DNA from 2 places in the Planctobacterium sp. AWH2_060 genome. Region 2 is predicted to be linked to the other one. Evidence: predicted binding sites of a transcription regulator. Region 2 holds the regulator's gene; the other holds the start of a gene.

Region 1 (7,338 bases), 810 kb from region 2:
GGATAACCATCGGCATTGATAGTTGAAACACAAATAGCACTTTTTTGTTTCAACAGAGTATGTTTTTTTGCCTCTGACCAGATTTCTTGTAAGCGCTCTATTGGATCGTACATAATTAGCTTCCATTGCAGATACATTAAAACCGAGCAAAAGAGTACACCAGTACCCTCGAAATTACTGTAACCAATTGAAACAAAATACAAACCAGGATTTATATGGAACAGGAAATTCACGTTGTTGACGCCTTTACTGAGCAGCTTTTTGCCGGCAATCCGGCTGCGGTGATCATTCGCGATAGCTGGTTACCTGATAATCTGATGCAGCAGATCGCCAGCGAAAACAATCTTGCCGAAACTGCTTTCCTGGTTAAAAAAGGCCAATCAGAGTATACAATTCGTTGGTTTTCTCCCCTGACAGAAATTGATTTTTGTGGTCACGCCACACTGGCAGCATGTTGGGTGATTTTCGATGCCGTACCCGGATTACAACAATTGCAAATCCATACTAAAAGTGTCGGAACCTTGCACATAACCCAATCTGATAGCGGCAAGATTACCATGCGCTTTCCAGCTCGAAAGCTGGAATCACAGCTTCCGGTGCCAGAGGCTTTAGAAAATGCTCTAAAGGTAAAACCAAAACAATTTCTCAGAAGTGTACAGGCCTGGCACGCTATCTATGAATCAGAACAACAAGTCTTTGAATGCTTACCAGATCTGGAATTGGTGAAACAACTTGCGCCATTAGATCTGGTGGTCACAGCTCCAGGGACGCAATACGACTTTGTATCCCGTTACTTTTGGCCCGCAAATGGCGGTGATGAAGATCCTGTTACCGGCTCTATCCACGCCAGTCTGGCTCCTTATTGGGCCGAACACTTAGGAAAGTCACAATTGGTGGCTCATCAGGCATCCAAACGAGGTGGAACCTTGTATTGCGATGTGCAAGGAGAATGGGTTTATGTCTCAGGGAGGGCGCAGCGTTATCTCAGGGGTGTAATTCAGTTACCAGAATAACTATTTCGAAGATTATCAGAGTAATAATTGCAGGGCAGTTTGCGGATAGCTATTGGCCTGTCGCAGTATCGCTATCGTGGCTTGCTGAATAATTTGATCCTTGGTGAGTTTGGAAGCTTCTACGGCATAGTCTGCGTCCTGAATGCGGCTCATGGAAGATGCCAGATTGGACTGCACATTGGTCAGATTGCGAATGGTAGATTGAAAGCGATTGGTCAAGGCACCCAAATCAGCCCTTTCCTGCCCCACTGCCGAAACTGCACCATCAATAGCCGTTAATGCCGCCGATGCGCCAGAGTTAGTGGTGATATCGACACTACCCACTCCTATGCCTGAAGGTCCAAAACCACCACTGCGGGAAAGGTTGACTGAAATCGTCTGGCCACCAAAAGCGCCAATCTGAAACCTTGCCGAATAAGAACCGGAAAGAATTGCGTTGCCAGCAAAATTGGTATCACTAACTACCCGACTCATTTCGGATGTCAGTGCGTTAATTTCTTGCTGAATTGCGCTTCGCTCCGCAGAGCCATTAATACCGCTTTGGGACTGAACAGCCAATTGCCGGATCCGTTGCAATGATGCCGTTACCTCTTTCAAAGAGCCTTCAGCCACCTGGGTCATTGAGATGGCATCATTGGCATTGCGCACGCTTTGAATCAAACCATCCCGCTGCGCCGCAAATTTATTAATAATTTGCAGTCCTGCAGAATCATCAGCGGCTCTGTTAATACGCAACCCGGATGACAGCCTCTCGTACGACACGTTCAACGCTGAGTTGGCATCAAACAAGGTATTTCGAGCTATCAAAGCAGATACGTTCGTATTCACGAACAAGGTCACAGGGACCCCCTTTCATTTATTTTTAGTCACGAACACCGGCAAGCAACGGGCGAACGACAGCACACAGCCGCCACAACCAACCGCAGTAATAAAACAAGATGCTAAAAAACATGCGTCCTCACAACGCAAGCTCTCGATATAACGGAGAAAACACTACCTTCCTCATTAAGAGTATCGGCGTGGATATTGAGGTATTTAGTTTAATAAGTGATTTTTATGCCATTATCAGCATTGAGGGAGTGAAAACTGCCCGACATGATATCGGGCAGCGTCCGTGGCTTATTCAGCCTTCAGGGAACCTGATGCTCTGCAAAGAGTGCCAGCATATCCTCTTCAGTCAACACCGCCACCCCAAGTTCCTGCGCTTTAGTGAGTTTTGAACCCGCCTTTTCGCCAGCCACCAGATAATCAGTTTTGGCACTGACGCTGCCAGATACCTTGGCCCCCAGGTTTTGCAAAATTGCTTTAGCCTCATTGCGGCCCATCGCGCTTAACGTACCAGTCAACACAAAAGTCTTATCCTGCAATGGTTGCGGCGTATCGGACTTATCTTCAATATCAGGCCAGTTAACTCCTAGCGCCTGTAACTGCTCGATGACGGTTTGATTGTGCTCTTCAGCAAAAAAATGCCGGACATGGGTCGCCACTACTTCCCCTACGTCGTTCACTTCAACCAGTTGTTCCAGAGTGGCATTCATCACTGCATCAAGCGTTTTAAAATGATTGGCCAGATTCGCGGCTGTCGCCTCACCGACTTCGCGAATACCCAAAGAATACAGGAACCGAGGCAAACTGGTTTGTTTCGCTTTTTCTAATGCATTAATGATATTGGTGGCCGACTTTTCACCCATGCGCTCCATGGCAGCAATCGACGCCACTTCCAGACGGAAAAAATCAGCGGGAGTTTGAACCAGCTTCATATCCACCAGTTGCTCCACCAGTTTGTCGCCTAAACCATCAATATCCATCGCCTTGCGAGACGCGAAATGTTTGAGCGACTCCTTTAACTGTGCCGGACAAATTAAACCACCGGTACAGCGCAACACCGCTTCTTCATCCAGTCGTTCTACGTGAGAATCACACTCAGGGCAAGTTACCGGGAAAACCACGTCTCTGGCATCTTCTGGACGTTGCTCCAGAACTACGGATACCACCTGAGGAATAACATCCCCGGCGCGGCGAATAATAACAGTATCGCCTATTTTCACCTGCAATCTGGCGATTTCGTCCTGGTTGTGTAAAGTGGCATTAGAAACTGTTACGCCACCCACGAATACAGGTTCAAGTCTGGCTACCGGCGTAATAGCACCAGTTCGCCCCACCTGAAACTCAACATCCAGCAGCTTTGTCATTTCTTCCTGAGCAGGGAATTTATGCGCTATCGCCCAGCGCGGTGCTCTGGCCACAAACCCCAATTCTTGCTGTAAGGCGATATCGTTTACCTTGAATACCACTCCGTCAATTTCATAGGGCAATGCCGCTCGTTTCTCAGCCAGACCTTGATAGTATTCATGACAGCCTTTAGCCCCTTTCGCTACTGCCACTTCCGGGCTTAATGGCATACCCCATTTTGCAAGCTGGTTTAAACGTTCTGCATGTTGCTCAGCAAGCGGTTGTACCTCGCCTTCCACAACTCCCACCGAATAGGCATAAAACATCAAAGGTCGCGATGCGGTGATACGCGAATCAAGTTGCCGCAAGCTACCTGCAGCTGCATTTCTTGGATTGGCAAAGACTTTTTTATCGTTAGCCTTTTGCGCTGCATTTAACGCCGCAAAGCCAGCAAGTGACATAAAGACTTCACCGCGAACCTCCAGGCGCTCGGGGTAATCATCTCCTCGCAAGCTCAGTGGCACATTTTTTATAGTGCGCACATTAGCTGTAATATCTTCACCTACACGGCCATCACCGCGTGTCGCCGCCCTGACAAACTGCCCATTCTCATACAAGATACTCACCGCCAGACCGTCCAGCTTTGGCTCGCAGCTGTAATCAATGCTGATATCGCGTTTTAACCTGTCTTTCAGACGTTTTTCAAAAGCGAATAACTCGTCCTCATTAAAGGCATTGTCCAGCGACAACATGGGTAACTCATGGGTGATCTGACGAAAAGCGTCCAGTGGTGCCCCGCCTACTTTTTGGCTTGGAGAGTCGGCGCTAATGAGTTCGGGATGGGCAGCTTCGATTTCCTGTAACCGACGCAATAGCCTGTCGTATTCACTGTCCGGCACCGTGGGTTCATCCAGCACATAATATTGATAATTGTATTCGTTTAGCTGGTTTTTTAGTGATTGCAATTCACTAATCAGACTGTCGTTAGCAGACATAATGAAAATGTACCTTATTCAATCTCTTGGGGAATTATAGCGTTTTTTCAGGCGGCTTTGCGCCGCCCATCAACACAGAATTTTATCAGGCTCGGCGGATCATACGGCGCCGTTCAAACTCTCTGATTTTCTCGACGTATTGCTGCAAGCTCTGTTTGGTTAACACACTGCGTCGACCGTCCAGAACCTGAGCACCAAATTCATCAGCCAGTTTACGCGCAGCATTGTGCATCATGTTAAAGACCTGATGGGCATCGGCTTCGATGGGCAAAGTCATAAATAGCGACAAGCCGCGGGTATTGAAGTTTTCCATATTATCAATATCAAAGGTGCCTGGATTAAACATGTTAGCCAATGTAAATAAGCGCGGCCCTTTGCCATTACTGGCTGCATGACGGTGAAACATATTGTGCTCACCGAACTTAAATCCCAAGGTTAACAAAGACGGCAATAATGCCGCCCCCTGGATTACTTTGCCTTCAGGTACTCGTACATTCAGGATCAACACTTCGTTTTGCTGGGTATCTTCGGCTGCTGGTTTATCTGTCGCCTGATTTCTGTCTATTGAAGACTCTCGCTCCGGAGAGGTTTCCAGGTCCAGACCATATTGATCGCGATCTTTATCCGCTACTTTGGCCTTTTTGTTTTTTGTTTCGCTATCGTCAGATTTTCGGCCCACCAGCTTTTTCGCTTTTGCAGCGATAGAGTCAGTGCTACGGCCCAACTTATTGCCACCCACCACTTCGGTGCGGGTATGCTCACTTTTTAATGCACTTCCGCGACGCGGGGCGTCCTCTATTTCGATAGAGGTGTCAATCATAGGGATATCATCAGCGGATACTTTGCGATTAGCCGCAGTGTCTTTCTTCAACAAACTGGATGGTGGTTCGGGCATGTCACCAGCATCAGCTTCGGCCACCGGCTGTTCAATATTTTCGGGTTCGGATGGTTTAGCAGTTGTTTTAGCAGCAGGTTTTACTGCTGCAGGTTCAGATACAACCCGAACGGCACCAATTCCGTCTTCATCAAAACTTTCATTCGGCGCACTGTTGGCTGCTCTGGATTCAGGCTTTTTAGGAACAGACTCAATATCGGAATCAGCGTACAGAGGGGCGTCGCCCACTAAAGGATCATGCTCAACAGCAGATTCCTGCTCAAAGTGCAGGCCATCAACTTTTTCATCAGCAGAGAGTAACGGATCATCATCGCTGATAATGATGCCAGGCTCTGAGCGTTCGGCAGAGGCTTCAGTTTCATTATCAGCGTTTCTAGCTTTGTTATTTTTCCGTATCGTCCACATACCGTGAGCCAAAATGCCCACAATGGCGAAGATACCAATACCTATTAGCGCAAGTCGGAATTCATCCATTTTATATGGTCACCCTTTGTTTAATAGCGCATATTTTATTATTGTTTGGCGCTTTCAATATTATGCATTTGCAATAGCCACGGCTTCTTCCACATCCACAGCAACGATTCGAGATACTCCCGGCTCCGCCATGGTCACTCCGGTAAGGTGGTAAGCCATTTCCATCGCAATTTTATTATGGGTTATAAAAATAAACTGTACGGTTTTCGACATTTCGGAAACCAGTTTACAAAATCGGCCTACGTTAGCATCATCCAAAGGAGCGTCTACTTCGTCAAGCAAACAGAATGGTGCCGGGTTTAGCCTGAATATTGCAAAAACCAATGATAAAGCGGTCAGGGCTTTTTCTCCACCAGAAAGCAAATGAATTGTGCTGTTTTTCTTTCCTGGCGGTCTGGCCATTATAGTGACCCCTGTTTCCAGAAGATCTTCGCCGGTAAGTTCCAGCCAGGCGGCACCACCACCAAATACCTTTGGAAACAGCATTTTTACGTCTTCGTTGACCTTCTCGAAGGTTTCCTTAAAGCGAGTTCGCGTTTCCTTATCGATTTTTCTGATGGCGTTTTCAAGCGTTTCCAGCGCAGCTTCAAGATCGTCGTTTTGTGTATCTAAATGTTGCTTTCGTTCAGACTGCACTTCGTACTCATCTACTGCCGCCAGATTAACAGCCCCTAATTTTTGCAATGCTGAAGTGGTTTTTTCCAGCTCCACTCGCCAGGCTTCTTCTTCACAGTCGTCTGGCAGGTTTTCAAGAATATGTTTCAGGGATTGCTGCATTTCCTGCAACTGTTCCACAAAAGTATTGGCCCTGGTGCGATTTCGCTCAATCTCTAACTGCAGAGACTGTGACTCAGCACGCATTTTTTCTACCTGTTGTTGAACACCTACCTGGCCTTTTTCAGCGTCGGCCAATTGTTCTTCTAATGTCTGTAATTTTTGATTGTGAGCCAGTTGATTATCAGCCAGGTTTTGTTTTTGCGTTAACAGTTCATCCAGCTTGCCTTGCTGCCCTTGCCCTGGCGCTAACAACTCATTGAGTTCTTGTCTAAGGCGTGTGAGTTTTTCTTGTGTGCGCTGAGCTTCCACATTGCCAGTGTGCAGTTTGTTGTTATTAGCATCAGACTGGAAGCGCAAATCCTGCAACTTTAAAGCAATACTGTGTTGTTGAGTGCGGGTATTTTCCACCGTCATCCTTGCATTGGCCAGTTTGTCTTCATACAGGCTGCGCTGATGCTCTATGTCGCCATGGCCTTCTTCGAGTTCCGCAATCTGCATCTCCAACTCTTCCACTTCCATGGCCAGCTCTTCCAGTTGCATTTTCTCCTCTTCCAACTGTTCCTGTTGCTGTGCGAGCTCTTCCTCTAACCTTCCTTGCTTTTGCACATGCTGCTGGCGCTGACTTTCCAGTAAACGGATTTGTTGCGCGAGATGTTGTTGCTGCAATTTATTAGACTGTAGTACCAGCTCAGCATCCTTCAACTGTGTCGTGGCGCTTTCCAGTTCAGCCTCTTTGAGGCCAAAGTCCCGGTCCAGGTCCTCGGTTAACCGGTTTTGCTCTTCAAGCTGACTTTTTAAACTGGCTATTTGTGCTTTGAGTTGTAATGGGCTCTCTTCTCGAGTGTCCATCCCGGATATGTGCCAGTCTGCCCCAAACCACTCACCAGACTGGGTAATCACACTTTCAGCAGGCGCCAAAGTTGCTCTGATTTGCAGAGCTTGTTCAACATTATCGGCAACCCGAATGGTATTTAACCACTGTGGCAACAAGCTGTTGAGGCACTTTTCAGCC
Region 2 (7,338 bases):
ATTGAACTTTGTATTTTGAGATTTTTCCATAATCTCCAGCGTGTGCATCATACGATCCAGCCCCTTAAGTGCCAAAAATTCAGTTTGCACAGGCACCAATATACGACTGCAAGCCGCCAATGCATTGACCATTAATACCCCTAAAACAGGAGGGCAGTCAATCAGGGCAAAATCAAATTCATCCTTGAGCAAGTGTAGTGCTTTTTTCAGCACCAGCCCCATGCCCCCCTGAGAACCTAACTTCCGATCCAGCGTCGCCAATGCCATAGTGGCAGGCAAAATAAACAGCGAATCCAGCTTGGTAGGACACAAACAATCTAATACGCGATCTTTAGTCAGGTTTTTGCCCGCTAAAAACACATCGTAAACACTGGCACTGAGTTCCTCGGAATCGATACCAAAATAGTAACTCAAGGATGCATGAGGATCGGTATCCACCAAAATTACCCGTTCACCTCGCTGCGCCAATAATCCGCCGAGGGTCACAGTGGTAGTGGTTTTTCCAACACCACCTTTTTGATTTGCTACAGTCCAGATGATCACTAATATCGGCTCTTTAAAGACAGTTAAAAGGTTGTAATTGATTGTTGTGCATTATGACTGAATTACATCTCTTTCTGAATCATTTCTGCAAAATCGGCGAGTGCAATACTTTTCTCTGCGATTTTCTCACTGGCCACCGCCTGTGGCATGCCATAAACCACACTGGATTTTTCATCCTGCGCCCAAATTGTCGCCCCTCTCGCTTTTAACTTTTTGCATCCCTCTTTGCCATCAGCCCCCATTCCGGTCAATATAATGCCGAGCACATCACCACCATAGAGCCTGGCAACAGAAGAAAAGGTCAGGTCGACACTAGGTTTATAGGTGACTAAATCTGAATTATGAACATCGGTAATAGTGATTGTTGCTCTGGCAGCGGTACCTTCCAATAACATTTGTCTGCCACCAGGCGCCAGGTATGCTACCCCTGGCATCAGCACGTCGCCATTTTGTGCTTCTTTCACTTGAATATCGCACATATTATTTAATCTTTCAGCAAAAGCAGAGGTAAATGTACCCGGCATATGCTGAACCAATAATATTGGATAAGGAAAATTACTTTTAAATTTGGTCAGAATGGTTTGCAGTGCAACGGGGCCACCTGTTGAAGTGCCAATAGCCAATAATTTATAACGTTTTCCGGAAGCTCTGAAGGAGCTGCCAATTGTTGGTGTACTGACTGCTTCTTTGACTAACTCAGCACTGTCTTTGCGCTGTCTTAGGAAAAAAGATGTGGAAGGGGCACTTTTCTCTGAGGGCGCAGCAGGAGAGCGCATGGCCCTCATGCGCAACTTTCTTGGACCTAAAGCTTTTACTCGTTGTTGCAGGAGATCAACGGCTTCTTTTCTGTCCCTTGCGATATCTTCGAACCGCTTAGGTAGAAAATCCATGGCGCCCGCTTCGAGAGCGTCCAGTGTTGCCTGAGCGCCTTCGTAGGTAAGCGATGAGAACATAATTATAGGCACGGGATGGGAGCGCATAATTTCTTTTACTGCGCTGATACCGTCCATCACCGGCATTTCTATATCCATGGTAACGACATCTGGATTAAGCCGTTTAACCGACTCTATCGCTTCTTTGCCATTGCGCGCATCCCCGACGACTTCGAGATCAGGGGAGTGATTTAGTATTTCCGATACGCGCCGGCGAAAGAAGGTAGAATCATCAACAACCAGTACTTTATAAGGCATTACAGATAGTCATTTTCGCAGTTTGATTTAACCTACTTTAAAGCCTTTTTAGCATAGCGTTTTAACAGGCTTGGTATATCCAATATCAAAGCGATGCCACCATCACTGGTGATTGTCGCCCCGGCCATACCTGGAGTACCTTGTAATAACGCATCCAAAGGTTTAATCACTACTTCTTCCTGACCGATTAAGGAATCCACGACAAAGCCCACTTGTTGGGTACCAATTTGTACCACCACAACATGCCCAGATGCTCTGTCTAATTCACCGGGTTTGCGGCGCAACCACTCCCGCAAATAAAACAGCGGAATAGCTTTAGAGCGAACAATCATGGTTAATTGTCCATCTACCGTATTGGTTTTGCTCAGGTCCATATTGATGATTTCGTTTACTGAGGACAAAGGCAGAGCAAACGTCTGCTCCCCGACAATAATCATCAAGGTGGGTAGTATCGCCAGAGTCAGTGGTACTTTGATTTCAAGACGGGTACCCTTACCCAACTCTGAATCAATACTCACCGAACCATTCAGCTGATTAATTTTGGTTTTAACCACGTCCATGCCAACGCCGCGCCCGGAGATATCAGATATCTCGGTCTTGGTGGAAAAGCCGGGCGCAAAAATCAAATTAAAGGCTTCAACATCTGACATTCTTGCCGCAGCATCGGCATCAAGTACACCGCGACGTATCGCAATCTCTTTCAATTTTTCCGGATCCATTCCCTTACCATCATCGTCAATGGTAAGCAAAATGTGGTCACCTTCCTGAGAGGCTGCCAGAGTAACAGTGCCTCGGGCAGGTTTACCGGCGGCGACACGATCATCAGGCATTTCAATACCGTGATCAACTGAGTTTCTGACCAGGTGGACCAAAGGATCCGCCAGAGCTTCAACCAGGTTTTTATCTAAGTCGGTTTCCTCACCTTTAAGTTCCAGCGCGATATCTTTTTTCAGGCTTCGGGCCAGGTCACGTACAACTCTGGGGAAACGGCCAAATACTTTCTTAATGGGCTGCATGCGGGTTTTCATTACCGCACCTTGCAGATCGCCGGTTACCACATCAAGGTTTGCAATAGCCTTCGACATATTTTCATCATTGAGATTGATGCCGAGGCTAAGAAGGCGGTTGCGCACCAACACTAACTCGCCCACCATGTTCATGATTTGATCAAGACGCTTGGTATCAACCCGTACGGTTGTTTCAGCAGGGGGCGCTGCAGCAGCGGCTTTCTTGTCGTCCTTTTTCGGCGCGGCTTCAGCTTTGGCTGGAGCTGGCGCAGGCGCAGGCGCAGCCTTAGGCGCGGCGGCTACAGGAGCTGGCGCAGGTGCGGCTTTAGGAGCTGGTGCTGGCGCCGCTTTGGGGGCTGGTGCGGGAGCAGCCTTAGGCGCTGAGGCTGGTGCCGCTGGTTTCGTTTCTGCTTGCTCTACGCCCGGGCCTTTTCCAGAGCCGTGTAGCTGATCAAGCAACGCTTCAAACTCTTCGTCGGTAATATCGTCGTCATCACCTGAACTGGTAGCAGCAGGTGCGGGAGCTGGTGCTTTAGCCGGGGCAGGAGCACTGGCAGGCTCAGCACTTGCAGATTCTCCCTCTCCAACAAATTTGCCTTTGCCGTGTAATTGGTCAAGCAGCGCCTCAAACTCTTCATCGGTAATGTCTTCATCACCACCTGAGCTGCTAGCAGCAGGCGCGGGAGCAGCAGCGGCTGGCGCAGCCGTTTCTTTCTTACCTGGCGCTCCGCCTGAACCATGTAATTCGTCTAGTAGTTGCTCGAATTCATCTTCGCTGATTTCATCGATACCACCATCGTCATCTGATGTGACACTGTCCGCATCAAAATCAAAAAATTCATCATCGTCATCAACCGCCTCTTCGGCAGTTGCGGATTCGGGCTCTGCAGCTGGAATTGGAGCCGCTGCTTCATCAGCGCTCTCCGGCTGGCTCAATCGATGCAGGGTGTCGAGTAATGTTTGATCTGCCGCCTGCAGAGGTTCACGGGCTTTAACATGCTCGAACATTTCCACAACGACGTCTGTCGCCTGAAGAATGACATCCATCAATTCGGGCGTCAGCCGTCTTTGACCATTACGCATGGTATCAAACACGTTTTCCGCACCGTGGCAGATATCCACCAGTTCGGTTAGCGACAGAAAGCCAGCACCGCCTTTTACGGTGTGATAGCCTCTGAATATTGCATTGAGCAAATCAGCATCTTCAGGATTGTTTTCCAGATCGACGAGTTGCTCTTGTAATTGTTCCAGAATTTCCCCGGCTTCCACCAGGAAGTCCTGAAGTATATCCTCGTCAACATCAAACGACATGCATCAACTCCACGTTAAAAACCCAGGCTCGAAAGCAGATCATCTACATCGTCTTGTCCCTGAACGACATCATCTCTCTCCGCAGCGTCAATAATCGGGCCCTCTGCTTCACTCGCATCTGCCTTCTTCGATTTATCCACTTTGCCGACTACCTTTTTAAGCTCGGTTTCAGGTTCACCAAATACTGTGAGCATGTTTACGAGACTATCTTCAACTTCTTTAACCAGTTGAATCACGCGACGAATAACCTGCCCGGTTAAGTCCTGATATCCCTGCGCCATCAGAACCTCAGTTAATAAATCGTTCAATTGCGAAGAATCTTTACTAGCTTGTTCTAAAAAACCGTCAAGTTCGTGGCAAAGGGACTTAAATTCACCGAGTTCTAACTGGCGGGTCATAAGTTTTTTCCACTCAGGTAAAATGTGGCTGATACTCGAATTGATCTTCTCAGCGATCGGCATACTACTTTCAACTGCATCCATCGTTCGGTTTGCAGCCTGCTCGGTAGTTTCGATTACATAGTTCAAACGAGTTTGAGCATCCGGGATGTCTTCGTTTGCGAGATCAACGATTCGGGAATCAATGTTAAAGGTATTCAAAGAATCGTGGAGTTGGCGGGTCAATTTACCCACCTCAGCAAATAACTCCATTGAATCCTGGATTTTGCTGGCTTCAAGTAAGGCCCTGGCGGCCTCATCATCCCCTTGCTCTAAAAATGCGACTAACTGCTTAGCATCTTCAAGCGAAATGGGAGAGCTTTTCTCATTAGTCATTTCAGCTCCGTTTTATCTCAGGACTGTCCTGAACTAACCAAGACGCTCAAAAATTTTGTCGAGCTTCTCTTTTAGCGTAGCGGCAGTAAAGGGCTTAACAACATAGCCATTTACGCCTGCCTGGGCAGCAGCAACGATTTGTTCTTTTTTAGCTTCGGCAGTTACCATCAATACCGGCGTGTGCTTCAGCTTGTCATCGGCACGAATTGCTCTCAACAAATCGATACCTTGCATGCCGGGCATATTCCAGTCAGTAACTACAAAATCAAAATCACCTTGTTGCAACATCGGCAATGCAGTGCTGCCATCATCAGCTTCCTGGACATTGGTAAAGCCGAGATCTTTCAACAAGTTTTTGATGATTCGTCTCATTGTAGAAAAGTCATCAACAACGAGAATTTTCATGTTTTTATCCAAAACCGCCTCCAGTGAGGATTCAATCAAGTTTTATTATTATACGCTATCCAGCTTGCCATGCCTGCATTCTGGACTTCAATCTAAGCATAGCCTGACTATGGATTTGGCTCACCCTGGATTCACTTACATCCAGTACTTCACCAATTTCTCTTAAATTCAGTTCTTCATCATAGTACAGAGACAAAACAATTGCCTCACGTTCTGGCAAAGTTGTAATTGCATTTGCCAAAGCCTTTTGAAATGAACCTTCCATAAGATCATCAAAAGGGGTATTTTCGCCCTTATTTTTATCCGTTGTCAGAACGTCTTCTGTCACTCCTAAATCTTCTATACCGATTATTTTACCGGCATTGACCTCTGAGAGCATTTGGTGATATTCAGCAAGGGATACCTGCATTTTTTCGGCGACATCCACGTCTTTGGCATCACCGCCGATTTCTCTTTCAACTTCGTTAATGGCTTCGGCTATCGCCCGGCCATTCTTGTGCACCGATCTGGGGGTCCAGTCACCCTTGCGGATCTCATCCAGCATTGCCCCTCGGATCCTGATACCTGCAAAGGTCTCAAAACTGGCACCTTTGGTACCATCAAAATTTCGTGATGCCTCTAACAGGCCAATCATGCCAGCCTGAATCAAATCTTCAACTAATACACTGGCGGGTAACCGCGCCATAAGGTGGTGAGCAATACGCTTGACCAGAGGTGCGTGCTTTTCCACAAGCAACCTTTTATCGTCATGTTGTTTGTAAGCGTTTGCTTTACTGTTCACGCCTGATTACTCGCTGCCTGCCGTTTAACTAGTTGTTCAATGAAAAACTCGAGATGACCACCGGGTTGCGCCGGAATCGGCCATGAAAGCGCCTGCTTCGCCAGATGAGATATGGCTAAGGCAGCCGGTGAACCTGGGAATACATCAACAATAGCTTTTTGCTTACGCACAGCCTTGCGTATATTTTCATCATAGGGCACAGTTGCCACCAGTTCCAGGGCAACATCAAGAAAGCGATTAGTTACTTTGGAGAGTTTGGCATAAAGTTCCTGCCCTTCTCTGGCGTTTCTGACCATATTGGCCACAACCTTAAATTTAAATACACCGTGATCGCGATTCAGGATCTTCATCAGTGCATAGGCGTCGGTCAGTGATGTTGGTTCGTTACACACCACCAGCATAATATCTTGCGATGCCCGGCAGAAACTTAGCACCATATCGGAAATGCCCGCAGCCGTATCTACCAGCAAAACATCAATCGGAATTTTTAACTCGCTAAATGCTCTGATAAGTCCTGCGTGCTCGGTAGGTGACAACTCGGCCATGTTTTGAGTACCGGATGTGGCAGGCGCGATTAAGATACCAAGAGGCCCTTCAATCAGAATATCTTCCAGAGAACACTCACCAGACAAAACGTGAGAGATATTTTTACCAACCCGTAAGCCCAGCATAACATCAACATTAGCCAGTCCCAGGTCAGCGTCAAGAACCAGTACTTTTTTACCCAGCTTTGCCATTGCAATAGCGGTGTTGAGGGTCACATTGGTTTTCCCTACACCACCTTTACCGCCGGTGATTGCGATGACTTTTGTTAAATTATTTTGGCTCATTTTTCTTAAACTACTCGCCTGGTCCTCAATCATACTGCTACTGCTGAATGTACTGTTCTTTGTTTTGAAGTATGCGGCAATTCATATTTTTTATAAAGCTTTGCTGCCAATGAAATAATATATTTTGCATCCGCTATTTTTATATCTTCTGGCACCTTTTGTCCATCAGTCAAATAGGCCACTGGTAATCTTTCCTGAATTGCGACACTGATTGCCTCACCTAATGAGAAGCATTCATCAATTTTGGTAAAGATACAACCTTGTACCGGCAATTTGTTATAAATACGTAATGTATGTTCCATGACATGTCTTTGCGTATTTGCCTGTAACACCATGTACATTTTGATATTAGCACAAGATGCTTCATTTAAAGTATCTAACTGCTTGATTAATCTTGTATCTCGCTGACCGAAGCCTGCGGTGTCTATCAATACTAACCTTTTATTCCTAAATTGATATAAAACGTCGGATAACTCTTGTGCGTTTGCTGCTTTTTTA

What was found. Region 2 encodes FliA, which starts transcription of late flagellar genes. Its sites were predicted from a motif close to CTAAAGNTNNNNNNNNNNNNGCCGATA; they were not measured.
Region 1: the regulator FliA is predicted to act here: its motif matches at 2,026-2,052, upstream of ACXAD8_RS06740 (flagellin N-terminal helical domain-containing protein).

Annotation. Positions count from the first base shown of each region.
Region 1 covers NZ_JBSWTG010000001.1:1,528,417-1,535,754, forward strand. The annotation lists gene ACXAD8_RS06730 (pyridoxine/pyridoxamine 5'-phosphate oxidase) at 1-113, opposite strand, end outside; gene ACXAD8_RS06735 (PhzF family phenazine biosynthesis protein) at 216-1,013, shown strand; gene ACXAD8_RS06740 (flagellin N-terminal helical domain-containing protein) at 1,029-1,853, opposite strand; gene ligA (NAD-dependent DNA ligase LigA) at 2,144-4,180, opposite strand; gene zipA (cell division protein ZipA) at 4,266-5,549, opposite strand; gene smc (chromosome segregation protein SMC) at 5,610-7,338, opposite strand, start outside.
Region 2 covers NZ_JBSWTG010000001.1:2,337,983-2,345,320, forward strand. The annotation lists gene ACXAD8_RS09925 (ParA family protein) at 1-543, opposite strand, end outside; gene ACXAD8_RS09930 (protein-glutamate methylesterase/protein-glutamine glutaminase) at 606-1,733, opposite strand; gene ACXAD8_RS09935 (chemotaxis protein CheA) at 1,766-4,051, opposite strand; gene ACXAD8_RS09940 (protein phosphatase CheZ) at 4,066-4,824, opposite strand; gene cheY (chemotaxis response regulator CheY) at 4,858-5,241, opposite strand; gene ACXAD8_RS09950 (RNA polymerase sigma factor FliA) at 5,285-6,010, opposite strand; gene ACXAD8_RS09955 (MinD/ParA family protein) at 6,007-6,873, opposite strand; gene flhF (flagellar biosynthesis protein FlhF) at 6,870-7,338, opposite strand, start outside.